One region of the Mesorhizobium sp. M8A.F.Ca.ET.202.01.1.1 genome, then DNA from elsewhere that is predicted to be linked to it. Evidence: riboswitches for the same ligand, from Rfam matches in the RefSeq annotation. Region 1 holds a riboswitch; each other region holds the start of a gene.
What was found. Region 1 has a riboswitch for thiamine pyrophosphate ahead of thiB (thiamine ABC transporter substrate binding subunit). Riboswitches for the same ligand answer to the same signal wherever they lie in the genome.
Positions count from the first base shown of each region.

Region 1 (7,153 bases):
CGCCGTCGAAGCGGATTGCTATGTCGCCAGGACCGGTCGCCGTCACCGCTGCCGCCGAATTGTCGATGATGAAACCGTCCGGCACCGTGAACGACACGCCGAGGCCCGGATGCAGGAAGGTCTCGCCGCGCACATAGCCTTCTTCCGGCGTGTCGCCGTAGAGTAGGCCGTCTATGCCGGCGAGGAAGGAATCACGGTCGCGCGTGCCGAAGCCTGGCGCGCCGAACTGGCGGGCGTGGCGCTGTGCCAGATCGATGCGCTGCGGCGTGTTGGGGTGCGTCGCAAGGAAGTCGAGGCTGGCGTCCGTGGCGCCGCTGATCGAGCGGAAATCGGTGTAGGCCGACATCGACTGCAGGAAGCGGCCGGCGGCATAGGGATCGTAGCCGGCTTCGCCGATCGACTTGATGCCGATGGCGTCCGCCTCCAGTTCCTGGTTGCGCGAGAACTGCGCCAGCCTGAGCTTGCCGCGGATCAGTGCTGCCTTGGCGGTCGGGCTGTCGCCGAGCACATCCGAGACGACCTTGGTCGCCAGGCCCTCCTCGGCCTCCAACTGCTGGCGCTGCAGGCCATGATTGGCGGTGACGTGTCCCATTTCATGCGCGATGACAGCGGCGAGCTCGGACGAATCATTGGCCAGCGCCAGGAGGCCGCGCGTTATGTAGAGATAGCCGCCCGGCAGTGCGAAGGCGTTGACGTTGGGCGAATTGAGGATGGTGATGCGATAGGTCTGGGTCGGGTTGGCCGACACCACGGTCAAATTGCCGACCACCTTGGCGACCATGCGCTCGAGCTTGGGATCGGAATATTCGCCACCATAGGTCGCCAGGATGCGCGGATGCTGCGCCTTGGCGAGTTCGGCAAGCTTGTTGTTGGCGGCGACATTGTCCACCGTGATCGGCTTGTCGGATGGCTGGAAGCCGGATTCCTGGACCTCCGGAGGCGTGAACATCTGGCAGCTCGCCAGCGCCACGGCAAAGCCAGCCAGCGCCAAGAAGCGCGCCAGCGGGTTCATTCGTAGCCTGTCAACGCCGATCGCCAGAATGGCTTCCTTTCAGGTCCTTGCGCATGATCATGCAATGCGCAAAACAAACTGCTACAGCGTCCGTCACGCGCCCCTCGGGCCGGGCAGCAGATGCTGTAGGCAAATCACGGCCAGTGCCGGACCGGTATCGAGCGGACCTAGCCACACTACTCCAGTCATGGCAAGCAAGCGCCACATCGCCTCGGGCCGGTTTGAGCGTAAATTATGTCCGCTTCCGGGCAATATCTCGTGATAAGGCATCCCCGGCACCCGCACCGATATAGCGCCGGAACGCCTCCGGACCAGCCCCGGCAAAGAAATCGTCCGCCGTGCCTGTGGCGGCGACGGCGCCATTGTCCAGAAACACCACCTTCTGGCCGATGCGGCGGGCATCCTGCGGCTGGTGCGTGACGAACAGCACCGTCATGCCACGCTCGGCATGAAGGCCAGCAACCAGGTCGAGCATGTCGTCGCGCAAGGCGGGCCCAAGCGAGGCGAAGGGTTCGTCGAGCAGCAGCACCGGGCGGTCACGCACCAGCACGCGAGCCAGGGCGACGCGCTGGCGCTCACCGCCCGAAAGTTCGCGCGGCAGCCGCTTCTCCTTGCCGGCAAGACCGGTGCGCGCAAGGGCGCCCGCGATATCGGCGTGGTCGGTATCGGTCAGCCGCAACGATGGCGAACGGCCGAGCCCGACATTCTGCTCGACGGAAAGATGCGCGAAAAGATTGTTCTCCTGAAACACCATCGACACCGGACGCACGGCCGGCGGCTCACCACGGACATCGCCCCCGCCGATCAGCACGCGGCCGGATCTCGGCATCTCGAATCCGGCCACCAGATTGAGCAGCGTCGACTTTCCCGAACCGCTTGGCCCCATGATGGCAGTGATTTGCGTCGCGGTGAACTCGACATCGAAAGCGAACAATGCCTCGCCATAACTGAACGAGACCTTGTCCAGCCGTACCGGAACCCCTTTGCCGTCAGCCGCACCGTCAGACATCGCGGGCCATCCCCTTTCCCAGCCGGTCCGCTGCCAGCACCAGTACCAGGCAGACAAGGCCCAGCAACAACGCCAGGCCGGCGGCGTCCTGGGTGCGGTAGCTGCCCATGCGCGCCAGGAGAAGGTAGGGCAAGGTCTGTACGGAATCACTGCCGAACAGGGCGATGACGCCGAGATCGCCAAGCGACAGCGCCATGGCGAAGGCGAAGGCGGTGGCGAGCGGCCGCCGCAGCGACGGCCAGTCGACCAGCTTCAGCCTTGCCCAGCCGGAAATGCCGAGCTGTGCGCAGAGCCGTTCGTGGCGCTCGATTGCCGCATCATAGGCGGGGCGGATGGCGCGCAGCGCGAAAGGCATCGCCATGACAGCGTTGACGGTGACGACCATGAGCGGGGCGATGGCAAAGACGTCGCCGACGTGGCGCAACAGAAGGAACCAACCGGCGCCGACGACGATCGGCGGCACGACCAGCACAAAGCCGGCGCCGGTATCGGTGGCGTGTTCGAGCAGTGTCATTGGGCCGGAGCGGCGGTTCGATGCCAGCGCCCGCCGCGCCATTGTCAATGCCAACGAGAGCATCACCGAAAGCAGCGCCGAAAGGAAGCCGAGCACGGCGCTGGTGAGTGTCGCCTGCCGGACAGCGGTCTCGCCGGCCAGCCGGTCGAGATCGGCGCTCAATCCGGCGATCACGGTCGCCGCCATCGGTCCCGCGACGACCAGCAGCGCCAATCCGATGAGCAAGGCATTCAGTGTGGCTTCGGTGCCGTTGACGGAGAGATAGCGGCGCGGCGCGACCGGCAGGTTGGTGTCGCCGACGACATTGGCGCCGAGCCGCGTCAGCGCCAGCACCACGATGAAGGTCAAGGCGATCTGCAGCAATGTCAGCGCGACAGCCCTCGCGGGATCGAAATCGAAGCGCAAGGCCTGATAGATGCCGACTTCGAGCGTCGTCGCGGCCGGCCCGCCGCCAAGCGTCAGCACGATGGTGAAGGATGTGATGCAGAGCATGAAGACGAGCCCGGCGACGCCGGGCATGGCGGCGCGCAGTGTTGGCCATTCGATCAACCGGAACGCCGGCCGCGCCGCCATGCCGAGCTGGCTCGCCAGCCGCCACTGGTCGGAGGGGATGGTCTGCAGCGCCTCGAGGAACAGGCGGGTGGCCAGCGGCAGGTTGAAGAAGACATGGGCGACGAGAATGCCGGAGAGGCCGTAGATGCCCGGCCAGCCCTGGCCGCCAACCCAGTTGAACAGGCCGGCGAAATAGCCGGCACGGCCATAAAGCGCCAGAATGCCGAGCGCCGCGACGATCGCCGGCAGCGCCAACGGCACGGCGAAGAGCTGCAGAATGAAGGCGCGGCCGAAGAACCGTGGATGCCGCGACAGCGCCCGCGCCACGAACAGGGCCGGCCCGACGGAGAGCAGCGTTGACAGGGCCGCCTGCCAGAGTGTGAAGCGCACGACGCGCAACAGATAAGGGTCGAAGGCCACCCAGGCGCCGGAGAGATCGTGTGCGCCTTCGACAAGCAGCCCGGCAAACGCGCCGCCGATCAAGAGCGCGATCGCCGCCAGCGCTACGCTGCCGGCGGTAATGCGGGGATCAGACGCGGGTTGCACGAAAGGCCTTTAACGTGCGTCGCGTTCCTTCGCGCCCCCCTCTGTCCTGCCGGACATCTCCCCCACGAGGGGGGAGATTAGCAGCTCCGGCGCCCAGCTCATTCCTGCAATGTTGGCGATTGGCGAAATCGCCGATGACAGCCAATCTCCCCCCAAGCGGGGGAGATGTCCGGCAGGACAGAGGGGGGCGCCGTAAAGCATTCATCTTCGGATCATACAGCCAACTACTTGCTCATCACCGCCAGCCATTCATCCACCCAGGTCTTGCGGTTGGCCGCGACCTCCTCCGGACTGAACAGCAGGGTCTTGGTCGGCTTGACCAGTTTGTCGAAGGCCGGGTTGAGCGGCTTGTCGGTCTTGCCGGCCGGGAACATCCAGTTGGTCTCGGGGATGGCGTCCTGGAATTTCGGTCCGGTCATGAAGGCCATGAATTTTTCCGCCAGCGGGTTCTTGGCTCCGGTCGTGGTGATGCCGGCGACCTCGATCTGCAGATACTCGCCCTCTTCGAAAGACGCCGCCTGGTAACGCTCGGTGTTCTCGGCGACCATGTGGTAGGCCGGGGAGGTGGTGTAGGAAAGCACCATCGGCGCCTCGCCCTTGGTGAACAGGCCATAGGCCTCGCTCCAGCCCGGCGTCACGGTCAGCACCTTGGTCTTGAGCTTGGCCCAGGCCTCCGGCGCCTTATCGCCATAGACCGACTTCACCCAGAGCAGCAGGCCGAGACCGGGCGTCGAGGTGCGCGGGTCCTGGATGACGATCTTGTCGTCGGCGCTGCCCTCGACCAGCTCCTTCAAGCTTTTCGGCGGCGACTTCAGCTTTTGCGTATCGTAGACGACGGCGAAATAGCCGTAGTCGAAGGGAACAAAAGTATCGTCGCTCCAGCCGCCCGGCACGTTGACATCGCTCACCGCGCCATGCGGCGCGAACAGGCCGGAGGCCTTGGCATCGGCGGTGAGATTGGTGTCGAGGCCGAGCACGATGTCGGCCTTGGTCGAAGCGCCTTCCAGCTTGACGCGGTTGAGCAGCGCCACGCCGTCGGCGACCGAGACGAACTCGACATCGCAGCCGCATTCGGCCTCGAATTCCTTCTTCACCACGGGGCCTGGACCCCAGTCGGCGGTGAAGCTCTCATAGGTGTAGACCGTGAGCTTGTCCTTGGCCAAGGCCGGCCCGGACAGCGTCACCGCCGTGGCTGCGATGAGAGAATATAAAAACGTGCGCATCGGCGCCTCCTTCGTTTGCGTTGAAAGGAATTGAGGCGTCGGACTGTCCGAAACGTCTAATCCCTCCGCCGGTACAAACCGGATCAGGTTCAGCGGGTTGGCGAGACTGCCTCTCAGCCGGCCCGCGAAATTCGCGTCCGGCACCCCGTTAGAGCGTTTCGACACATAGGCCCGGCGGGTGGGACACGCAAGTGGGAGTTTGCCGCCTTCCGTTTCCCGTGCCGGGCTGGTAAGGCGACGGGATATGAGCACATTCACCATCCTGCTTGGCGGCGATCTCCTCCGCACGCCCCGGCTCGACCGCCAGGTCGAAGGCTCGCGCGTGATCGCCGCCGACGCCGGCATCGGTCATGCGCGGATGCTGGGCCTCGTGCCGGAATTGTGGGTCGGTGATTTCGATTCGGTTCCGGCCGATCTGCCCGCCCATCTCGCCGCCGTGCCCCAGCAAACCTTCCCGACGGAAAAGGACAAGACCGACGGCGAACTGGCAATCGCGGCCGCACTGGAGCGTGGAGCGACCCGCCTTGTGCTGGCGGGCGCCTTCGGCGGCAAGCGCGCCGATCACGCCTTTCTGCATCTGGCGCTTGGCCTGCGGCTGGCCGAGGCCGGAACGGATGTGCTTTTGACCAGCGGCGCCCAGGAGGGTGTCCCCTTGCTCAACGGCAGGGCCAGCTTCGATTATGCCGACGGCACGCTATTTTCTATTCTCGGCTTTTCCGAACTCTCCGGCCTGACCGTCACCGGCGCCAAATGGCCGCTCGACAAGGTCGAGGTGGCTTTCGGATCGTCGCTGACCATTTCCAACGAGGTCAAGGGCCGCCTCGACATCGCGCTCGGCCACGGCCGCGCGCTGCTGCTTGCCCATCCCTATCCATTGCCCGAAAGCTGACATGGCCCCGCCCCTTCTCAATCTCGACGGGATAAGACTGACTTTTGGCGGCACGCCGCTGCTCGATGGCGCCGCCCTGACCGCGTCGGCCGGCGACAAGATCGCGCTGGTCGGCCGCAACGGGTCCGGCAAGTCGACGCTGCTCAAGATCGCCGCCGGCCTGATCGAACCGCAGGACGGCGAGGTGTTCCGCCAGCCTTCGGCAACGGTGCGTTACCTGCCCCAGATGCCCGACATGGACGGCTTTGCCAATGTGCGGGCCTATGTCGAGGCCGGACTCGGCCCGGCCGACGATCCCTACCGCGCCAGCTATCTGATGGAGCATCTCGGCCTGTCAGGCGAGGAGCGGCCGGCAGACCTGTCCGGCGGCGAGGCCAGGCGCGCCGCCCTTGCCCGCGTCATGGCGCCGGAGCCCGACATCCTGCTTCTTGATGAGCCGACTAACCATCTTGATCTGTCGGTGATCGAATGGCTGGAAGAGGAACTCGTCCGGACTTCCTCGGCGCTCATCGTGATCTCGCACGACCGCCGCTTCCTCGAGCGTGTGTCGCGTGCCACCGTCTGGCTCGACCGTGGCCAGACCCGCCGGTTGGACAAGGGCTTTGGCCATTTCGAGGAATGGCGCGACCTCGTGCTGGAGGAGGAAGAGCGCGAGCAGCACAAGCTCGGCCGCCAGATCGTGCGCGAGGAGCACTGGCTGCGCTACGGCGTGACGGCACGGCGCAAGCGCAACATGCGACGTCTCGGCGAACTGCAGACCATGCGCCAGCGCTTTCGCGGCCATCGCGGCGCCGAGGGCACCGCGACAATGGTGGCCAGCGACGCGGCCGAATCCGGCAAGCTGGTGATCGAGGCGAAAAACATAGAGAAGAGCTTTGGCGACCTCACCGTCGTCAAGGGGTTCTCGACCCGCATCCAGCGCGGTGACCGCGTCGGCCTCGTCGGACCGAACGGCGCCGGCAAGACGACGCTTCTGAAGATGCTGACCGGCGAATTGGCGCCGGACGCTGGTTCGATACGGCTCGGCACGAATCTGGAGATCGCCACGCTCGACCAGAAGCGCGAGGCGGTCGACCCGCAGGAGACGCTGGCGCAATATCTCACCGACGGGCGCGGCGAGAACCTGGTCATCAATGGCGAGCAGCGCCATGTCGTCTCCTACATGAAGGATTTTCTGTTCAAGCCGGAGCAGGCGCGCACGCCGGTGCGCGAGCTGTCCGGCGGCGAGCGGGCGCGGCTGATCCTGGCGCGCGTGCTGGCGCGCCCGGCGAACCTGCTGGTACTTGATGAGCCGACCAACGATCTCGACATGGAGACGCTGGAACTGCTGCAGGAACTGGTCGCCGGGTTCGCCGGCACCGTCATCCTGGTCAGCCACGATCGCGATTTCCTCGACCGCACCGTCACC
Region 1 covers NZ_SRUN01000007.1:128,494-135,646, reverse strand. Annotated here, with positions in the region: gene EN845_RS17035 (M48 family metalloprotease) at 1-1,012, opposite strand, end outside; gene thiQ (thiamine ABC transporter ATP-binding protein) at 1,245-2,021, opposite strand; gene thiP (thiamine/thiamine pyrophosphate ABC transporter permease) at 2,014-3,633, opposite strand; gene thiB (thiamine ABC transporter substrate binding subunit) at 3,858-4,856, opposite strand; TPP riboswitch at 4,900-5,014, opposite strand; gene EN845_RS17010 (thiamine diphosphokinase) at 5,101-5,745, shown strand; gene EN845_RS17005 (ABC-F family ATP-binding cassette domain-containing protein) at 5,747-7,153, shown strand, end outside.

Region 2 (7,153 bases), on a different contig from region 1:
GCTGTCGGCGCCAGCCGCGAAGACACCATCGAGCCGGTCCGGGTTAAGGCCGCCGATGGCCACCAGTGGAACAGGCGCGACCCGACGCTTCCATTCGCTGACCCGTTCGAGCCCTTGCGGCGCCCATTTCATCTTCTTCAGGATGGTCGGGTAGATGGGGCCAAGCGCGATGTAGTCGGGTTCGGCTTTTATCGCCGTTTCCAGTTCGATATGATCATGGGTGCTCAATCCGAGCCTCACGCCGGCTGCCCGTATCCGCGTCAGGTCGGCGGCTTGCAAATCCTCTTGACCGAGATGAACGAAGTCGCAGCCTTCCTCGATCGCCAGCCGCCAGTAATCATTGATGATCAGCTGGCACCGGTATCGAGCGCACAAAGCCTTCGCTGAGCGGATCTCCGCGCGTAATCCGGCCTCATCCATGGTCTTTATGCGAAGCTGAACCAGATTGACGCCGAGCGGCACCAGCCGCTCGATCCAGGCAGCGCTGTCGACGATCAGGTAGAAGGGATCGAGCTTCATGAAAAAACGGCCCTGCCGATCGTCGGCGTCGATGGCACGGCGACGTCGCGCGGTTCGAGCATTCCTGAGCTGAAAGCCTCACGACCGGCCTCGACCGCCTTGCCGAAAGCACGCGCCATGCCGACGGGATCGGCCGCCCTGGCGACCGCCGTATTCAGCAGCACGGCGTCAAAGCCGAGTTCCATGACGGTGGCAGCGTGCGACGGCCGTCCCAGCCCCGCATCCACGATCAGGGGGACGCCTGGGAAATGTCCGCGAATCGAGCGCAGCGCCGTCATGTTGACCGGTCCCAAGGCGGAACCGATCGGTGCGCACCACGGCATCAGGACCTTGCAGCCCGCTTCCAGCAGCCGCTCGGCGACGACGAGATCGTCGGTGGTATAGGGGAATACCGCAAAGCCGTCCTCGCACAGGATACGGGCGGCTTCGACCAGGCCGAACACGTCCGGCTGCAGCGTGTCGTGGTTGCCGATCACTTCGAGTTTGATCCAGGTCGTGCCGAAGACCTCGCGCGCCATGTTCGCGGTGGTGACCGCTTCCTTGACGGAGTGGCAGCCGGCCGTGTTGGGCAGGATTCTCGTGCCGAGCGAGCGGATCAGCGACCAGAATTTTTCGCCGGCCCTGCCGCCCGCCATCTCACGCCGCAAAGAGACGGTCACCACCGACGTGCCCGACGCCCTGACTGCATCGGCAAGGACGGCCGGCGAAGGATATTGAGCCGTGCCGAGCAGCAGGCGGGATTGAAGCGTCGTCCCCAGAAGGTCGAACATGCTAGCCTCCCTGCATGGGCGAGAGGATTTCAATCCGGTCGCCTTCGTTCAAGCAGAACGCCGTCCGGCTGGCTTTGTGCACCAGGTCGCTGTTGACGGCGGTGGCGAGCCAGTCGCCCTCATAGTCGAGCGCGGCAAGCAATTCGGCTAGCGTGGTGGCGGTGGCAACCTCACGCGCTTCGCCGTTGACGGTCAGTTTCATGAGCAAGCTCCTTGGTTCTGTCCTGGCTGAAAACCAGGTCGGCGGCCTGGCGCGCCATGGCGGGGGCGAGGAGAAAACCGTGTCGATAAAGCCCGTTGATCGCGATGATCCCGCCGTTCGTTTCGACCCGCGGCAGATTGTCGGCAAAGGCCGGACGAACGCCGACACCGGTTTCGACGATCTCGGCCTCGCCAAAGGCCGGGTGGAGGGCATAGGCGGCACTCAGCAGCTCCATCATCGAACGTGCCGTCACCGGACCGGCGGACTGGCTTTCAACCATTGTCGCGCCGATCATGAAACGGTGGTCGGCGCGCGGCACCGCATAGAGTGGAAAGCGCGGATGCAGCAGCCTGACCGGGCGAGACAGCGAGATATCAGGCGCGCGCAGGATCAGCATTTCGCCGCGAACGCCGCGCAGCCTGTCATCGGCTGCTGCCATTCCCGTGCAGTCGATCCAACGATCGAAACCGGAAATCCGCCTGATATCGACATCGAACTGGAATTCGACACCCATGGCCGACAACCTGTCATGGAGTGCCGCCATCGCCCGGCGCGGGTCGAGATGGGCTTCGTCGGGGAACAGCAGCCCGCGGCGAAAGCGGCCGGCAAGGTCGGGCTCCAGGAACGCGATTTCATCTCCGTCGACACGCCGATGCCCCCACGTGCGACTGGCGAACCGGTCAAGCTCACCGGCATCTCGCGGCATGGCCACGACCAGTGTTCCGGCCCGTGTCACCTGATCCGGCAGTGCCGCATCCCACCAGTCGGCGGCGACGCGTCCGAGATCCAGCACCGGCTGCTCGGCGCTTTCACGCTCGCACCATGGCGCCAGCATGCCGCCGGCGAACCACGAGGCATTGCCGCCAAGGGTCTGCCGGATCTCAGCGACTGTGACCGTCGCGCCGCGGGCGGCGAGTTCGAAGGCGGCGGTGAGGCCGGCGACGCCGGCCCCTTTGACCAACACCCTCATGATGGCTCCGGCGCCTCTGGCATGAGCGCTACGCCGGTCTCGTCAGCCGGCATGTAGAGATCGCCGCCCTCGCGGTATTTCGCCGCCATCGCCGCCATGCCTTCCTTCTGGGCTTCGGCGCGGATGTCGTGGGAGATACGCATGGAGCAGAATTTCGGCCCGCACATCGAGCAGAAATGCGCCAGCTTGTGCGCCTCCTTGGGCAAGGTCTGGTCGTGGAAGGACCGCGCGGTTTCGGGGTCGAGCGACAGGTTGAACTGGTCTTCCCAGCGGAACTCGAAGCGCGCGCGGGAAAGGGCATCATCCCTGACTTTCGCTGCCGGATGGCCCTTCGCCAGATCGGCGGCATGGGCGGCGATTTTGTAGGTGATCACGCCAATCTTGACGTCGTTGCGATCGGGAAGGCCGAGATGCTCCTTGGGCGTGACATAGCAGAGCATGGCGGTGCCGAACCAGCCGATCATGGCAGCACCAATGCCTGAGGTGATATGGTCATAGCCCGGCGCAATGTCGGTCGTCAGTGGTCCAAGCGTATAGAAGGGCGCCTCGCCGCAGACAGCGAGCTGCTTGTCCATATTCTCCTTGATCTTGTGCATCGGCACATGGCCGGGACCTTCGATCATCACCTGGCAATCCTTGGCCCAGGCGATCTGCGTCAATTCGCCGAGCGTTTCCAGCTCGGCGAATTGCGCCGCATCATTGGCATCGGCGATCGAGCCCGGACGAAGGCCGTCGCCGAGCGAGAAGGATACGTCATAGGCGCGGCAGATGTCGCAGATCTCCTCGAAATGCTCATAGAGGAAGCTTTCCCGGTGATGGTGCAGGCACCATTTGGCCATGATCGAGCCACCGCGCGAGACGATGCCCGTGACCCGGTCGACGGTCAGCGGGATGTAATGCAGCCGCACACCGGCATGGATGGTGAAATAGTCGACGCCTTGTTCGGCCTGCTCGATCAGCGTGTCGCGGTACACCTCCCAGGTCAGGTCCTCGGCGATGCCGCCGACCTTCTCGAGCGCCTGGTAAAGCGGCACCGTGCCGATCGGCACCGGTGAATTGCGCAGGATCCAGTCGCGAATGTTGTGGATGTTGCGGCCGGTCGACAGGTCCATCACCGTATCGGCGCCCCAGCGGATCGCCCAGACCATTTTTTCGACCTCTTCGGCCATCGAGGAAGTGACAGCGGAATTGCCGATATTGGCGTTGATCTTGACGAGGAAATTGCGCCCGATGATCATCGGTTCGCTCTCTGGGTGGTTGATGTTGGCTGGAATGATCGCCCGCCCGTGCGCCACCTCGTCGCGTACGAATTCCGGCGTGACGAAATCGGGAATAGCCGCGCCGAAGCTTTCACCGTCGCGTTGCAGCTTGCCGCGGGCGATTTCCCGGCCGAGGTTTTCGCGGATGGCGACGAACTCCATCTCGGGCGTGATGATGCCGGCGCGCGCATAGGCAAGCTGTGTCACCGCCTTGCCGGCCCTGGCCCTTAGCGGCCGGTTGCGAATGGGAAATTCCGGCGTCAGGCGCTCACCCGTGACGAAGCCATTGTCTTCCGGCCGCACATGGCGGCCGTCATAGGCTTCGACATCGCCCCGCGCCGTGATCCATTCGTGGCGAGGCCGGGCGAGGCCCTTTTCGATGCTGGTTTCGACAGTCTGGTCGGTATAGGGGCCGGACGGATCGTAGACGGTGATGGGCGGCTCGCCCGCTGTCGGATGGACGGAGATTTCGCGCATCGGCACTTTGATGTGCGGATGGAGGACGCCGGGCTTGTGGATTTTCCGTGAGGCAGGCAGCGGTCCCGTTGAGACGGCTGGGGTTAGGGCATTCATCTTGAGGCTCCTTTGCTCATGCATTGGAGACCCAGTTCTGTGCCGGAAGGATGAAAAGACGCTTTGGTCGACCTGCTTGAAAACAGGTCTTCGGGCGTAAACTCCCGCAAAGCGCTTGCACCGTCCCTACGCCAGTATGAACTGGATCAGGTTCAACGGGTCACTGCGCCGCGATAGCCAGCAGTATCTCAGCCCCTTGCCGGGACTCCCCTGGTGAATGTTTTCGAATTGACCGAGCCGACACTGCTTTGTCAAGCGCATTTCCACCTGCGGCGGTGATCGGCGACTAATGAAACCCCGCGCAAAGCACGGGCAAATCTCGAGAGGAAGTCACGCGCCGGAGACCAGCGCAGGAATGGCCAAAGGCTCATTCGCCTCGTCAAGGATCGAGAAACTGTAACGCCCATGTGCGTCAAGATCGACGGAGTAGCTCAGGCGATCGAGTATGTGATTGTCCTGGTCGAAGGTGATGATCCGCGGCTTCAACGAGGTGATATTCGCTTCGTCCAGGTATATGGAGTTGCAAACAATGATCTGGTCGTCTGGCTGGCAGGTGCGGGCAGCCGCACCATTGAGGATGCAGCATCGTGAGCCGCGCTCGCCGAAAATGACATAGGTCGAAATCCGCGCACCGGAATTCTTGTTCCAAATCTCCACAAATTCCATCGGCAGGATCCCGGCTGCTTCGCAGTGGTCAGGGTCCAGCGTTATCGATCCATGGTAGTTGAGGTTCGCTTCGGTGACGTAGATGCCGTGCAGCTTGCCAGCGACTAGTTTTCGCAATGGTCCTGTTTCCTATCATCATGGATGAATCGTCCCGCCATCCTCTGGGTGGCCGGGTTACCCCGCTAGATTCCGACGACGAGGGCGCCGCCGCTGAGACCAGCGCCCGCCGCCGCCTGTTGGGATCGAAATTCCGGCGGTGAACGGTTTGCGCTTGAAACAGCAGGTCGTTGAAAGGCGCGTCATGCAGCGCCCGAGCAGCTTCCACGGTCCACATCCGGTGGCCGTCGAAGGATTGAGCTTCACGCATGGTTTTTCCGAAATCGCTGCGTGCATTTCCATCCTGTTCCCCTTGCATTGGGCGACCTAGGCACCTTTGAACTTGGCGGGCTGGGTCGAAAAAGCGTCCGGTCGACCGCCGATTGTCAGGCCCGACGGACAAATTTCGCGGAGTCGAGCCCGATATCGAGGATTGGCGCGCTGTGGGTCAACCAGCCGATGGAGATCAGGTCGACACCGGTCGCGGAGACGGCTGGAGCCGTCGCCGGCGTTATCCTGCCCGACGCCTCGGTAATCGCCTGGCCGGCAACCATCGCCACTGCTTGGCGCAATTCGTCGACAGACATGTTGTCGAGCAGGACGGCGTCTGGGGCGAGGGCCATAGCCTCTTCTAACTGGGCTAGCGTATCGACCTCGACTTCGATCTTGACTAGGTGGCCGACGCTGCATCGCGCGCGCTCGATTGCCATGCGAATTCCGCCAGCGATGGCGATGTGGTTGTCCTTAATCAGGATGGCGTCGTCGAGACCGAAACGATGATTGGAGCCGCCACCGGCGCGCACGGCATATTTTTCGACCGCTCGCAATCCAGGCGTCGTCTTGCGCGTGCAGACGATTCTTGCGCCGTGGCCGCGGACCGCCGCGACGATCAATGCCGTCGCGGTGGCGATACCGCTCAGATGGCACAGAAAATTGAGCGCCGTCCGTTCCGCGGTGAGTATGGCCCGGGCCGGACCGCTGACCGATGCGATGGTCTCACCTTGCGCGATGTTGCTGCCGTCCGCTCGCTCCACTGTCATCTCGACATCCTGGTCGATCAACCTGAAAGCGAGCATCGCCAGGTCGAGACCGGCTATAGTTCCGGCCTCGCGCGCAGTCAGCACCGTTGTCGCATGATGGTCCTTCGGTACGATGGCATCAGTGGTCAAATCACCGGCCTTGCCAAGGTCCTCGAGCAGAGCTGCCCGCACCAGAGGCTCGAGCATGATCGTTGGAAGGGGGGATAGGTTCATCAAGCGACGCTTTCGAGCATTGGAGAGTTGCCGAGTTCCCGCGCCGCAAACATGGCCGCGTCGAGCCTGATTTCGGAGCGGCGGGCGACGGCCGCTTGATGGGGAAAGTCGTTCCGGTAGTGAGCGCCACGGCTTTCGCGGCGCAGCAAGGCGGCAACCGCGATCATCAGCCCTACGGCGGCGGGATCGGACGCTGTGTCGTGCCGATGCAACAGCAGCAACAAGGCGCGCGCAGCCTCTTTCAAACCTTCGCCATCCCGCGTGACGCCAAGGGCATGTGACAGGAGAGGGCGCACAGGCCTCGGATCCGGCGCGGGCAGGTTAGCTGCCATCGCTGGCTTCCCACCGCCGTCCGGTGCACCAGCGACGCTTTCGGCAACCCAGCGCGCGCAAACGACGGCCTCGGTCAGCGAGTTGCTGGCGAGCCGGTTGGCGCCGTGCAGCCCGGTCGACGCGACTTCGCCGCATGCCCAAAGTCCAGGAACCGATGTTCGCCCGGCCAGATCCACGGCGACACCACCCATGTGGTAATGCTGGGCCGGCCGGATGGGAATGAGGTCTCGCGCCGGATCGATGCCGGCCTTGCCGCAGGCTGATGCGATTGTCAGAAATTGCTGCGCGAACATCGTGCCTGGCTTCTCGCGGACGTCGAGGAAGACGCGATGGCCGTCGGCAAGATGTCGCCAGACGGCGCGCGCGACGATGTCGCGCGGTGCGAGTTCCGCCCCGAGCAGGCCATCGAGGAAGCGCCGCCCTGTTTCGTCGACGATTGTTGCACCTTCTCCGCGAACCGCCTCGCTGATGAGCGGCATCGGACGGCCGGGCCCGTCAAGCGCGGTCGGGTG
Region 2 covers NZ_SRUN01000002.1:426,579-433,731, forward strand. Annotated here, with positions in the region: gene EN845_RS06745 (thiamine phosphate synthase) at 1-519, opposite strand, end outside; gene EN845_RS06750 (thiazole synthase) at 516-1,289, opposite strand; gene thiS (sulfur carrier protein ThiS) at 1,291-1,491, opposite strand; gene thiO (glycine oxidase ThiO) at 1,460-2,461, opposite strand; gene thiC (phosphomethylpyrimidine synthase ThiC) at 2,458-4,293, opposite strand; TPP riboswitch at 4,399-4,515, opposite strand; gene panD (aspartate 1-decarboxylase) at 4,624-5,076, opposite strand; partial or broken gene EN845_RS36015 (biotin synthase) at 5,192-5,293, opposite strand; gene nadC (carboxylating nicotinate-nucleotide diphosphorylase) at 5,442-6,308, opposite strand; gene EN845_RS06785 (L-aspartate oxidase) at 6,308-7,153, opposite strand, start outside.
Region 2: linked by a shared signal. The riboswitch ahead of thiC (phosphomethylpyrimidine synthase ThiC) and the one ahead of thiB (thiamine ABC transporter substrate binding subunit) in region 1 are both predicted to bind thiamine pyrophosphate.

Region 3 (7,153 bases), on a different contig from region 1:
CTCGGCGCCGGTCAGAAGCTGGAACAGCGTCGACTTGCCGGCACCCGAAGGCCCAAGGATCGAGACGAATTCGCCGGCATCCACGCGCAGCGAAATGTCGGCGAGCACTTCGAGCCCGCCAAAGGCCTTGCGCATATGCCGCAATTCGAGCCGGCTCATGCTTGCGGGCCTTTTCGGGCGGCTTGCCTGCCAGCGGCTCTTTCCCAGGGCATGGCAAGTCGTTGCAGCACCACCGTCAGCCCGAACAGGACGAGGGTAAGGGCGGCGCTGACGCCGACGGCGGCGAGCACCAGGTCGGGACGGAAATTGTTTTTGGCGTTGAGCATGTAGATGCCCAGCCCTTTGGCCGCGCCCGCATATTCGGCGAAGATGGCGCCGACGACGGCATAGGTGATGGAGATCCTGAGGCCAGCGAAGAAATAAGGCAGCGCCGAAGGCAACCGTGCCAGGATGAAGACCCGCCAGCGCCCTGCTCCCATGGCGCGCAGCATCTGCCCGATCTCGACCTCGGTAGCCTCGTAGCCCTGCACCAGGGCCACCAGCATCGGGAAGAAGGTGACCAGTGCCACCAGCATGATCTTGGGCGTCAGCCCGAAACCGAACCACAGCACCACCAATGGCGCGATGGCGACCAGCGGCAAGGTCTGGCTGACTATGAAGACAGGAAACAGCGCGCGCCGCAAAGGCTGGAAGAAGTCGACCAGCATCGACAGCGCGAAGGCGGCGCTGAGCGAGCAGGCAAAACCGATCAGCGTGGCGCGGATGGTGGGAATGGCGTTGTCGAGCAGCGCGTCACGATTGAGCATCGCCTGTTCGAAGACGCGCGAGGGTGCCGGCAGAACCGTCGGCTTGATGCCGGAATGGTTTGCGTAGAGTTCCCACGCCACGAGCACCAGGCCGATCGATATCACGGCCGGCGCTGCCTGGGCGAGGAAGCCCGCGAGCTGACGCGGGTTGAATGACGATGAAGCCACGAGAGGATGACCTTGACGGCGTTCGCGCGTCGGCGCGAACGGTTCAGACGGCAGTGGGACTGTTGGCCGAAACCGTGACGTCGAGGGTTACGTGGCCGGCGCCCGGTCCGAAGCGGCAGAAGGCTTCGTCGAGCGCCGAGAAGATCGCGCCAGCATCGCCGCGCAGCTTGGTGCAGAAATTCTTGGAGCGATCATAGACGCCAGACTGCTTCAGGAAATCGATGCAGCCATAGATCTCGTCCATATGGTCGTCCGTGCCCATCACATAGAGCGAGAACTGCGCCGCCGCTGGCTGCCCAGTGGCGGGCGCGCCGCGCACGGCGGAAATGGCGGCTTGCTTGCGCGGGCCGAGTGGCCCGGCAGGTCCGCCAAACGTGTCGGAGCGGCAGATCGGATCGTCCGGCTCACCTGGGCAACCACGCGAAATGGTCGCCGACAGCACGCAATGCTTACCGCTGCCAGACGCAGCCACGAAAAGGTCGCGCAGCGCCGGGAATAGCACCTCGGGGGGCCCGACCAGCAAGGTCGAGATGTCGTCGGTCTCGATCCTGAGCTTGTCGCGATACGGATCGAGCACGCCGAGCGCACCCAGGATGACGCCGACAAAATCGTCGGCCATGGGATATAGGGAAACCTGTGCGCCTGAAAACATCGCCCGCCTCGCTCCGCTGGTATTACCCAGATCAGCTTCTAGGGTCTGTGGGCTTGCCGCCCCCGTCTCAGCCCCGACCGTACGGAGCACCCCTGTGGATGGCGGCGTTAAAGCACCATTCGATCGGTTGGGGAAGCTGTTTTTTCAGCAAGCTGCGCCAAAAGCATTGCGCCAGCGCAGGCGCAACCGGGTGTTGCGGCCCGGAAATTTGTCTCGATCCGGGCGCAGCCAACAGCCCGACCATCACGCCGGGCGACATGAAATTCCAACGCGGACCAGAATTGCCCGACCAGCACGCGGACGGATGCCAATGGCAGGGCGACCGCGCCGACCGTGAACGACAAGAACTGCGGTAAGTAGTTTTCGCAGCAGGAAAAGCGCGGACGCAAGTTCCGCCATGCGCATTGGCTTCACTATCCGCCACGACCGGCCGGCGGTACCTCTGGCGCCGATTCGCTGGCTACTTTGCCATACACTCTTATTTCGGGGCACGGTTTTCCGGCTTTTGGCCGTGCGAATGCGGTGTGCATTTTCATCAGCCGTTTGAGCAGGCGGCCATAGGTGAGGTATCGAACCCGGCCATTGGCAAGATCGAACTCCACCCTCCCCCATCGCCTGACCGGACCTTTTCCAGTTGGCGGACCCAGTCGCGCGATCTGAAAGGCCAACCGAACCTCGCGGCCGGCAACGTCCAGATAGATACCGGGATTGCCGCCCAGGACGTGCCACAATCGGGCAACGTGCTCGATCGACATGTCGGATGAAATCGCCATGTGGTTCCGCTCAAGTCGCGCCCAGACGAAATCACCGGTTGGCTGCCGCGTCCCGGACACCAAATCCTTGCAATAGGCTGGCGCCACCTCGCGCACCAACGCGCGCATCGCGGTCGCCACGCTGTCGGCCACATCCCGCCGCGTTGCCCAGTGTGCTTCGCAGAACGGCACCTGTCCGAGGATGTCACCGTCATCGAAATTGGCGGACATCTTGTGCAATGTCACGCCGCCATGGACGGCATGCTGGCCGTCCGCGACCAGGCGATGGAGAGGATGCGGACCCCGGTAGTTGGGCAGCAGCGCTGGATGAAAATTAAGCCCGCCCTTGGGAAAGAGGCCGAGCAGTTGTTGCGGGATCAGGGTCGGGAAAGCGTAGCAGATCAGTACATCCGCGGCGACGTCAGGCAATTGCCGGCCAAGCTCGTCCCAGTCGTAAGGCCGGCCGAATTCGATCAACTTTACCGGCGTGTTGCCGAGATAGCGCCTGAGCAGAAGCTGGCGCCTCAGCCGGCGTCGAAAATTGCCAATGCTGAAGCCTCTGGATGGGCGCTGAAAGCCAGGCACGATGATCGCGCCAATACGGTTTCCCGCCTCGATCCAGCCGGAAAGCAGAGGCCCGGTGTAAGCAGAAACATCCAGGATGAAAACTGCATTGAGCTGCCGGGCGCCGGCCACAGGCTCGAAAGAAATCATCTTTTCAGATCCGGCGGGGCAAGACATCGCCCGGCAATCCGAGCACCGTAACGAACCGGTCCAGTCACTACCAAAAGACCGGCCGAGCCGTCAGCCTGGTTTGGGAGAAAGCGGTCCTGCCGCGGCGACACTTGAGAGCCTTTCCCGCTTCACCAACACAGGTTTTTCGTAGAGTTTCCTCATGCTCCCCCTGAAATCAATCAACCCGCGCAGTTGGTCAGCAGTGCCGCGGACTGTCAACCGCCGGGCGGGGCTGACAGCCGCTATTGATATGGCCTCGCGGCAATCGGCGGGCGCTTAAACCCACTGCCGCAAAGACTGATCCGCGAGCCTTATGAAACGGCCTTTTCACGAACCGGCAGTTTCCAATCCGGCCTGACGAAATGGCAGGTGTAGCCGTTCGGATACTTCTCCAGATAATCCTGGTGCTCGGGCTCGGCCTCCCAGAACGCTCCGGCTGGAGCGAGCTCGGTGACAACCTTGCCGGGCCACAGGCCAGAGGCATCGACATCGGCGATGGTGTCCTCCGCCACACGCTTCTGCTCCTCACTGGTGTAGTAGATTGCCGAGCGATAGCTCATGCCGACATCGTTGCCCTGGCGGTTGCGCGTCGTCGGATCGTGGATCTGGAAGAAGAATTCCAGAAGCTGGCGGAAGCTGATTTTCGCCGGATCGAAGCTGATCTCGATGGCTTCGGCATGCGTGCCATGATTGCGATAGGTGGCATTCGGCACGTCGCCGCCGCTGTAGCCGACACGCGTGGCGAGGACGCCCGGCATGCGCCGGATCAGATCCTGCATGCCCCAGAAACAGCCGCCGGCAAGCACTGCACGTTCGCTCGAAGTCGCCATGTAACGTCTCCTCAAAAGGCAATTCCGGGAAAACTGTAGCGGCGTTCCCCGGGGAATTGCGCGACAACAAATTTGGATAGTCCCATAAATGGGCATTGTCGCCTGCTTCGTCCAGTCGGACGAGCGGGCCATTCGGCTATACCGGTGAAAGGCGCCCCCTAAGGAACGGGGAAACCTTAGATGCGCGGATGCCGAGTCCGGCTGCTGGCGGCGACCGGCAGATATCGGATACCAGGCGGAATGGCCGCAAAACTGATCGCCACAGGCGGCGCCTCGCGCGACCAGTTGAAAAGAACGGTCTTGACCGGAACGTTGTCCAACCATGCCCGCAGCTGCGACGGCACGTGAGGACCCGACCAAACCATCAGCATGCCATGGTCGCGCAACCGCTGCCTCGTGATCCAGGGTGCGAACCGCATATCGAGATCGGTGAAGATCGACGGCTTGTCATAGGCGTTGAGGCCCGCCAGCATGGCAAGATTGGTATCGCCGCCGACAATGTCGAGCCGGCCGGGCACCGCGGCGTGCCACACCGCCTCGGCCTCGTCCGAGATCGGCCGCGCCGGCCAGCAGACGGCGTCCATCCGCCCGCGCACATTGCAATCCGTCCAGCGGATGGCCGCATAGGCCCCCGACATGGCCACGATGCAGATGAAGGCGCAGATCGCCAACCTTCGCATCTCGGGGGCACCGAGCCGGTGACCGAGAAAGGCGAGCGCGACGACGCCGACGAGATTGTACATCGGCGCGCCCCAGGCCTCGCCGGTGCCGGTGAACAAAGAGGCGACCATGATCAGCGTCGCCGGCCCAAGTCCCATCCAGGTGAGATAGACCAGCTTACCGCGCTCGACGGGGTCCTGCGGAGCCGACGTACGCCGCAGCAGCCCTGATATCGCCAGCACCAGGAGGAAGCCGGAAAACCCGGCCAGCTGGACACCGATATAGTAGAGGCGCGCACGGTGCTCGGTTACCCAGGCATCGCGGCCGGCGAAATAGGTCAACGGCAGGAAATCGATGCGGTAGAGTGCGATGGCCAACGGCGCGGCGACCGCGAGACAAACGGCCAGGCCAAGCCACGGCCAGGGCGTCGCCAGCCGACTGCGCGCGCGCGCGTCGGACAGCAGCCAGAGAGCGCCGAAGGCAAGCAGCAGGCCGGTGGAAAACTTGGCATAAAGCCCGACGCCCGACACCAGTCCGAGCGCCAGCCACCAGCCTGGCCCGCCACCGCGGCCGGCGCGCCACAGCAGCCAGCAGATCGCGGCCCAGAACGGCATTTGCGCATAGTCGTGATTGAATTGCGGCGTCGGCCAGCCGAAGAAATAGACCGATGGCATCAAAAGCACGGCGGCCAGCGCGCGGCGTTGTCCGAGCATGTCGCGGGCCAGCAGATAGACCAGGACGAACGTGGCCGAGATCGTCAGTTGGGCCAGCAGATATTGCGGCCAGCGGAACGATCCGGTCAGGAGATGGCTGGCCTCGAGCAGCCAGCCGGGGAGCTGCGGGTGCTTGTAGGTCAAAAGCACCCATTCGCGGCCCCACATGAAGCCTTCCACGACATCGCCGGGCGGTGCGGGATCGATGAGTGTTGGCACCACGGTCCAGCACAGCGTCTGCACCAGACACAAAAGTGCCAGCAAACCCCAGGGGTGCCGAAGCAGGGCGGACCAGAACGACGACGAGTCCAGCGCCACGGCAGGCAGCCCTGCCGGCACCCAACGATCGATGGAGTCGTCAATTCCCGCCATGCGCGGCTTAAACCACATTGCCCGGTTTGCCGAACAGCCCCAACGTCAAAGCTTACAAAAAAGTATACTTGCAGGTCATTGCAAGACCAAGATTGAGCGGGAACTTCGGCGTCCCGTTGCCCTTACCGGGCAGAACAGCCCGCACACCTGATCCCACTAGAAAATCCCGGATATTCGATGCGTCACCCGCATGCCGTCATCCACCACCGCGCGCTCGACTTCTGGCTGGCGCGCGCGGCGGTCCTCGTCATCATCTGCCTGCAGCTTCTGGTCATCAACGATCTTTCATTCGGTCCCCGCTGGCTGGCGCCGGCGCTGGAGGCCGCCCTGCTCGCGCCGCTGTCCGTGGCCACCGCCTGGACGCAGGCCGCCACCCAGAAAGCGGTCGAGGAGGAGCACTGGTATCTGGTCGGACGGTTTCGCGTCATGATCCGCCGGACGGCCCTGGTGATGACCGGCGTCGTCAGCGTCATGAATTGCGGTTCGCTGGTGCTCCTGGTGCGTGCCTTGCTGGCTGGCCATGCCGGCTCCAGCGGCCAGACGCTGCTGGTCGACGCGCTCAACATCTGGGTCACCAACGTGATCGTCTTTGCCTTGTGGTTCTGGAGCACCGACCGGGGCGGGCCGCCGACCTGCGGCCTGGTCAAACGCGCCCATGCCGATTTCCTGTTTCCGCAAATGACCCTGAATGATCGCGAGATCCGCGACTGGCTGCCCGGCTTCGTCGACTATTTCTTCCTCGCCTTCACCAATGCGACGGCGTTTTCACCAACCGACACATTGCCGCTTTCCCGGCGCGCCAAGCTTTTGATGATGGCGGAGGCGATGATCTCGCTGCTGACGATCGCGCTGGTCGCGGCCCGCGCCGTCAACATCCTGGCCTAAGGCAGGTCTACCGAAGTAACCCGGCTTTGGAGCACGCCATGCATGAAAAATCCGAAGATGCGCGTTAGGCCCAGAAACACCAATAGCCCGCCCCGGCGAACCGGAGCGGGCTATTGGTTGTGTGCGATGGCTGTCGCTAGTCCAATGGCATTGCATCGCAGGCGGCAATCCGCCGCCGTCAATCGGCGCCGAGATCCCGTTCAAAGACCACCTGGTCGCACAACGGAATGCCGTTCACGAGCAGGCCTTCGGGATAACCGGTCGATGGCCCGAACGCATCCCGAACGATGCGGTACATCCGAAAGCCCTGCCGCTGGTAAAATCGCAGGTTGCCGATATCGGCGCTCGCCGTCGAAACGATCAGACGTCGGCCGCCGCACTCGCGGCAGCGGATGATTGCCGCCGCGACAAGGGCACGCCCCAACCCCTCGCTCTGTCTTGCCGGACGCACGGCAAGGCTCTTGAGTTCGAAGACACCGCCGTCGCCTGTCTCGATGATCTGCGCATGGCCGACGATCCTCCCGCCATCCCGCGCGACGAGCACCTCGCCCTGACCGATATAGCTGGAGATCTGCATGGC
Region 3 covers NZ_SRUN01000016.1:113,070-120,222, forward strand. Annotated here, with positions in the region: gene EN845_RS28865 (ABC transporter ATP-binding protein) at 1-159, opposite strand, end outside; gene EN845_RS28870 (ABC transporter permease) at 156-974, opposite strand; gene EN845_RS28875 (YkoF family thiamine/hydroxymethylpyrimidine-binding protein) at 1,018-1,626, opposite strand; TPP riboswitch at 1,617-1,730, opposite strand; gene EN845_RS35580 (hypothetical protein) at 1,725-1,982, shown strand; gene EN845_RS28880 (formyltransferase family protein) at 2,040-2,855, opposite strand; gene msrA (peptide-methionine (S)-S-oxide reductase MsrA) at 3,425-3,943, opposite strand; gene EN845_RS28895 (glycosyltransferase family 39 protein) at 4,120-5,688, opposite strand; gene EN845_RS28900 (hypothetical protein) at 5,866-6,573, shown strand; gene EN845_RS28905 (GNAT family N-acetyltransferase) at 6,752-7,153, opposite strand, start outside.
Region 3: linked by a shared signal. The riboswitch ahead of EN845_RS28875 (YkoF family thiamine/hydroxymethylpyrimidine-binding protein) and the one ahead of thiB (thiamine ABC transporter substrate binding subunit) in region 1 are both predicted to bind thiamine pyrophosphate.

Region 4 (7,153 bases), on a different contig from region 1:
TGAATCAGCTTGACGCCGAGCGGCGCCAACCTTTCGATCCAGGCGGCGCTGTCGACGATCAGGTAGAAGGGATCGAGCTTCATGAAAAAACGGCCCTGCCGACCATCGGTGTCGATGGCACGGCGACGTCGCGCGGTTCGAGCATTCCCGAACTGAACGCCTCACGACCGGCGTCGACCGCCTTACCGAAAGCACGCGCCATGCCGACCGGATCTGCCGCCTTGGCGACCGCTGTGTTCAGGAGCACGGCGTCAAAGCCGAGTTCCATGACGGTGGCCGCGTGCGACGGCCGTCCGAGCCCCGCATCCACAATCAGCGGGACGCCAGGGAAATATCCGCGCATCGAGCGCAGCGCCGTCATGTTGACCGGTCCCAAGGCGGAACCGATCGGTGCGCACCACGGCATCAGGACCTTGCAGCCCGCTTCCAGCAGCCGCTCGGCGACAACGAGATCGTCGGTGGTATAGGGGAATACCGCAAAGCCGTCCTCGCACAGGATGCGGGCGGCTTCAACCAGACCGAACACATCCGGCTGTAGCGTGTCGTGATTGCCGATCACTTCGAGCTTGATCCAGTTGGTGCCGAAGACCTCGCGCGCCATTTTCGCGGTGGTGACGGCTTCCTTGACGGAGAGGCAGCCGGCGGTATTGGGCAGGGTTCTGGCGCCCAGCGAGCGGATCAACGACCAGAATTGTTCGCCGGCCCTACCGCCCGCCATCTCACGCCGCAACGAGACGGTCACCACCGACGTGCCCGATGCCTTGACTGCATCGGCAAGGATGGCCGGCGAAGGATACTGAGCCGTGCCGAGAAGCAGGCGCGACGAAAGCTCGGTTCCATAAAGCTCCAACATGCTAGCCGCCCTGCATGGGCGAGAGGATTTCGATCCGGTCGCCGTCGCTCAACTGGAACTCCGCGCGGTTGGCTTTGTGCACGAGGTCGCTGTTGACGGCGGTGGCGAGCCAATCGCCCTCATAGTCGAGCGCGGCAAGCAACTCGGCCAGCGTGGTGGCGGCAATCTCACGCGCCTCGCCGTTGACCATCAGTTTCATGAGCATGCTCCTTGGTTCTGTCTTGACTGAAAACCAGGTCGGCAGCCTGGCGCGCCATGGCGGGGGCGAGGAGAAAACCGTGACGATAAAGACCGTTGATCGCGATGATCTCACCGTCTGTTTCGACGCGTGGCAAATTGTCGGGAAATGCCGGACGGACACCCACACCGGTTTCAACGATCTCGGCCTCACCAAAGGCCGGATGGAGGGCATGGGCGGCGCCCAGCAGCTCCATCATGGAACGCGCCGTCACCGGTCCGGCGCTCTGGCTTTCAATCATCGTCGCTCCGATCATGAAACAGTGATCGGTGCGCGGCACGGCATAAAGCGGAAAGCGTGGATGAAGCAAACGGACCGGCCGCGACAGCGAGACATCAGGCGTGCGAAGGATCAGCATTTCGCCGCGAACACCGCGCAGCCTGTCATCGGCCGCTGCCATTCCCATGCAGTCTATCTGACGGGCGAATCCCGAAACAGGCCGGGCGTCGCAGCCGAAGTGGAATTTGACACCCATGGTCGCAAGCTTGTCATGAAGTGCCGCCATCGCCGGGCGTGGGTCGAGGTGAGCCTCGTCGGGGAAGAGCAATCCACGCCGGAAGCGGCCGGCGAGGTCGGGTTCCAGGAGCGCAATTTCGTTTTCATCGACGCGCCGATGCCCTGACGTGCGACTGGCGAACCGGTCAAGCTCACCGGCATCACGCGGCGCGGCCACGACCAATGTCCCGGCCCGTGTCACCTGACCCGACAGCACCGCATCCCACCAGTCGGCAGCATCGCGTCCGAGATCCAGCACCGGCTGCTCCGCGCTTTCGCGCTCGCACCATGGCGCCAGCATGCCGCCGGCGAACCACGACGCGTTGCCACCAAGGCCATGCCGCATCTCGGCGACGGTGACCGTCGCGCCGCGGGCGGCGAGTTCGAAAGCGACGGTGAGGCCGGCAACGCCGGCCCCTTTGACGAGCACCCTCATGATGGTTTGGGAGCCTCTGGCACGACCGGTACGCCAGTCTCGTCCGCCTGCATGTAGAGATCGCCGCCCTCCCGGTATTTTGCCGCCATTGCCGCCATGCCTTCCTTCTGGGCCTCGGCACGGATGTCGTGGGAAATGCGCATGGAGCAGAATTTCGGCCCGCACATCGAACAAAAATGTGCCAGCTTGTGCGCCTCCTTGGGCAAGGTCTGGTCGTGGAAGGACCGTGCGGTTTCGGGGTCGAGCGACAGGTTGAACTGGTCCTCCCAGCGGAACTCGAAGCGCGCGCGCGAAAGGGCATCATCCCTGGTTTTCGCTGCCGGATGGCCCTTCGCCAGATCGGCTGCATGGGCGGCTATCTTGTAGGTGATCACGCCAATCTTGACGTCGTTGCGGTCGGGAAGGCCGAGATGCTCTTTCGGCGTGACGTAGCAAAGCATTGCGGTGCCGAACCAGCCTATCATGGCGGCACCTATCCCTGAGGTGATGTGGTCATAGCCCGGCGCGATGTCGGTCGTCAGCGGCCCCAACGTGTAGAACGGCGCCTCACCGCACACTGCGAGCTGCTTGTCCATGTTCTGCTTGATCTTGTGCATGGGGACATGGCCCGGGCCTTCGATCATCACCTGGCAGTCCTTTGCCCAGGCAATCTTGGTGAGTTCTCCAAGTGTTTCCAGTTCGGCGAATTGCGCCGCGTCGTTCGCATCGGCGATTGAACCGGGACGAAGGCCGTCGCCGAGCGAGAAGGAGACGTCATAGGCTCTGGCGATGTCGCAGATCTCCTCGAAATGCTCGTAGAGGAAGCTCTCCCGGTGATGGTGCAGGCACCATTTGGCCATGATCGAGCCGCCGCGCGAGACGATGCCCGTGACCCGGTCGACGGTCAGCGGGATGTAGTGCAGCCGCACGCCGGCGTGGATGGTGAAATAGTCGACGCCTTGCTCGGCCTGCTCGATCAGCGTGTCGCGGTAGACCTCCCAGTTCAGATCCTCGGCGATGCCGTTGACCTTTTCCAGCGCCTGATAGAGCGGCACCGTACCGATCGGCACCGGCGCATTGCGCACGATCCAGTCGCGGATGTTGTGGATGTTGCGGCCGGTCGACAGGTCCATCACCGTGTCCGCGCCCCAGCGGATAGCCCAGACCATTTTTTCGACCTCTTCGGCCATCGACGATGTGACAGCCGAGTTACCGATGTTGGCGTTGATCTTGACCAGAAAATTGCGACCGATGATCATCGGCTCGCTCTCGGGATGATTGATGTTGGCGGGAATGATTGCGCGCCCGCGCGCCACCTCGTCGCGCACGAATTCGGGTGTGACGAAATCTGGGATCGCCGCGCCGAAGGCTTCGCCGTCGCGTTGCAGCTTGCCGCGCATCACCTCGCGGCCGAGATTCTCGCGGATGGCTACGAACTCCATTTCTGGCGTGATGATGCCGGCGCGCGCATAGGCAAGTTGGGTCACCGCCTTGCCCTGCTTGGCCTTGAGCGGCCGATTGCGTATCGGAAATTCCGGTGTCAGGCGCTCGCCGGTGGCGAATCCATTGTCTTCCGGCCGGACGTGGCGGCCGTCATAGGCTTCGACATCGCCACGCGCCGTGACCCATTCGTGGCGAAGCCGGGCAAGGCCTTTTTCGATGCTGGTTTCGACTGATGGATCGGTGTAGGGGCCGGACGGATCGTAGACGGTGACGGGCGGTTCGCCGGCCGTCGGATGGACGGAAATCTCGCGCATCGGCACCCTGATCTGCGGGTAGAGGACGCCGGGCTTGTGGATTTTCCGCGAGGCGGGCAGTGGTCCCGTCGATACGGCGGGGGTGAGGGCATTCATCGTGAGGCTCCTTTGCTCATGCATTGGAGACCCAGTTCTGTGCCGGAAGGATGAAAAGACGCTTCTGTAGACCTGCTGCAACAGGACCTCGGGCGTAAACTCCCGCAAAGCGCTTGCACCGTCCCTACGCCAGTATGAACTGGATCAGGTTCAACGGGTCACTGCGCCGCGAAAGCCAGCAGTATCTCAGCCCCTTGCCGGGACTCCCCTGGTGAATGCCTTAGGTTGAACGGGCTGACGCTATCTTGTCAAGCGCATTCGGGCGCCTTCGGCCGGTGGCGACGACCGGCGGCCAGCCGGGCGGAGAGCTCGCGCATGCATCGGGGACAAGTCACGCCCCGTAGACCGGGGCTGAATGGCCAAAGCCTCATTCGCTTCGTGAAGGATGGAGAAACTGTATTGGCCATGTGCGCGTATCGACCAAGTAGCTCAGGCGGTCACGGATGTGGTTATTCTGGTCGAAGGTGACGAACGGCCTTGGGGGTCACCTCCTTTAGGATTCAGAGGTTGGAAGACGGCTTCTCGCGATCACGGCCATCAGGAAATACCTGTCTTCGGCTCAACCTCGACATGGCGTCCGATCGACCGCAGATATACAGCTATCTCGTTCATGAGATGATCGCGTTCGCCGTAGATTTCAGCAATCCTACGCAGCTGTGGCTCGACGGCCCTCCGTTGCGCTGGCGTGAAATCAGCATCGCCAAAGACGTATCCCAAGTTGCCAATCGCGCAAATTTTGCAGCCGGCGTCCACAACTGCTTGTACGAATGCCGGAATGTCTTTTTCTTGCATGGTCTTCATGTCGAACCTCTCGTGAATGGCGTGCTTGCGCCCCAATCTGCCTTTTCAGCGTGTCCTCTGGGCGGCGCAAGCCCTGAGCGTGACTGTGCACGGGCAACCTCGACTATCCCATCTGCCACGCTCTTTAGAATCGGTGGGGTCTGGTGATCGCAGGCTGGGCCACTCAAAAGCCTGCAAGAAGAAAGTCATGGCGACCATTGCTCAAGATCGCAAGGGTGCGTGCAAGACCTTCCGTTGGCAGTCATGCACGCTCGCTCAGAGATAGTCCGGCCGCGGAAATTCTCCCTTATTCGTAAGAAAGCTCATTGAGCAACTGGGCATTGAGCAACTGGGTCTCACGTCACGGGTCTCGTGTGCTTCACAGCCGAAAAATAGCCGCCGTGGCAATTCTCGAAAAGTGCAGGCTACCTCGTTAAGGACACTGCGGATGATCGTTCGCGCTTGGCAAAAGCGAACGGATTAGTCTATGGCTCTCGGCAGGGGGGCGAGTTATGCGGCGGGTGCGAATCCTTCAAGTAGGCGATATTCACTATCCGGACTGGCATCCTTCCTCTAGCAACATCGATGCCAAGGATAGCAAGTTCGCTCCGAAAATAACGCAGAAGCTACGCGCGTCTTCGCTGCGTGCCGTCTTGACGAAACTTCGGCGGCTGACGACTTCGAAGCCCTTGGATACGATCGCCTTCATGGGGGATTTCACGAGCCGTGGCGACAAGACCTTCATTGCTTCGGCATTCCAGCATTTCACGTTGCTCTGCCGCGCACAGGGACGCAGTTCAAAGGCGCTTCCGTTGATATTCGTACCGGGAAATCACGATGTGAACCGTGATGACGCGCGCGAACTTGGACCGACTGAGAAATTCAGCGAAATGGCGAGTTTAGCCGCCCGCTTGGGTTGGCAGACCGTTCCCGTGGACCAACCCGTGCACTTCAGACTTCCGACAGGATCCGCAGGCGCAAACTTCATCCTCGTCAACACAGCGATAGGCAGTTGGGAGCTTCAAAACCTTCCCGCGTTCCTTCGTGATCGTCTCGAGGCACTCAGTCCTTCTACAGAGCCTGTAGATCTCGGCTCGCCGGACATCTCGGGACATTCGCCCGCGACACCTCCCAGCGATCCAGACAAGGAGGCGTCCGACGACGAGTATTACGGTCAGATGGACACGCCATACATCTCGCGTGAGATGCTTGCAGGCCTACAGGAATTGCTCCAGCAGCCCGACATGCGTTACGGCATCATGATCGGCCATCACAATCTGCTGCCACAAAAGACTCCGCGCATTACGCCATACGCGGAGATGCTCAACAGCGGATTTGTCAGAACTCAGCTGCTGCAGGGCAACAAGCCTATCGTCTACCTGCATGGACACATACATGCTGATCCGGTCGAGATCGTCAACGATCCAAGGTTTCCGGACGGCAAATTGATCTGCATCTCAGCACCAGAGATACAGTCAGGTTTCAATGAGCTCGTCTTCTTCACGACCGATCAGGGAGAGCTCGTCGGCATCCGACTTATACCCTACCGCACCAATGTCGCCGACGGGACGGTCATGGAAGGCGAACATTGCTTTATTTCGACCATGTCCAACGGCAAGGCCTTTCTGAACAACGACACGTTTGACCTGCTGCGCCGACTGCGCGACCATGCCACCAGGCGCGGGAATGGGTTACTCTTCTGGGACGAGATCACTGAGATTGCTGCCTCCGCCGAGCTCGGGCTAGATCTGGAAGACTCTCTTCTGATGCTCCAAGCGGCGCGCTTCATCGAGATAGACGGCCTCACCAAGGCAAACTCGGCTTGGCGCATTAAGGTAAGGGACGAATAGCGATGGAGAATCCGTTCGGCCCCAACAGGATCGAGTACGAAAGCCGCCCGATACTGTGGTTCAGTCAGAAGTCGGCGTTGATTTCTGCCGCCGCCAAGCCGGTCTTCGTCGCAGGGACGAGAGGCAGCGGCAAGACCAGCATTCTTCGCTCGCTTTCCACAGTCCATATTCTTGAAGACAAAAGTCTCGCGGACCAAGTCGGCAAGCTCGCTTGGTATGGCGTCTTCTTCCAGCTCAATGAGACATTCTCGCCCCTAATCGACAACGCCGTTCTGAACCTCATTCCGGAGCGGATACGCTTCGACACGGCCGCCGTGATCCCGCGGCAATTCGTAATCTTCTCTCACTATCTGGAGCTGAAGATAGTCGAACGCCTGCTCGAGAGCATCGGCCAGCTCAGACGCGACGGCCACTTGAAATACCGGGCCTCCGAAGATAGGGACGTCGCCCTGGCACTGCATCGCGAAGTGCTGCACTTCATACCCCAACCTGCCCGTCTCGACTTCTTCAGCATCGATGAGCTGCGGGGTGGGATAACCCGGTACGTCGACGAATGCTTCAACGCGTTCTTCTTTGCCGCCGATGCCGGAGCGACCGGCTTCAGAGCAACAGACCCTGGCGCGATCATTAACAAGGTCGCGACCGCGATCACTCCACTTTTAAATGGCC
Region 4 covers NZ_SRUN01000017.1:81,964-89,116, forward strand. Annotated here, with positions in the region: gene EN845_RS29455 (thiamine phosphate synthase) at 1-83, opposite strand, end outside; gene EN845_RS29460 (thiazole synthase) at 80-853, opposite strand; gene thiS (sulfur carrier protein ThiS) at 855-1,052, opposite strand; gene thiO (glycine oxidase ThiO) at 1,021-2,022, opposite strand; gene thiC (phosphomethylpyrimidine synthase ThiC) at 2,019-3,854, opposite strand; TPP riboswitch at 3,958-4,074, opposite strand; gene EN845_RS29485 (hypothetical protein) at 4,392-4,655, opposite strand; gene EN845_RS29490 (metallophosphoesterase) at 5,147-6,484, shown strand; gene EN845_RS29495 (hypothetical protein) at 6,487-7,153, shown strand, end outside.
Region 4: linked by a shared signal. The riboswitch ahead of thiC (phosphomethylpyrimidine synthase ThiC) and the one ahead of thiB (thiamine ABC transporter substrate binding subunit) in region 1 are both predicted to bind thiamine pyrophosphate.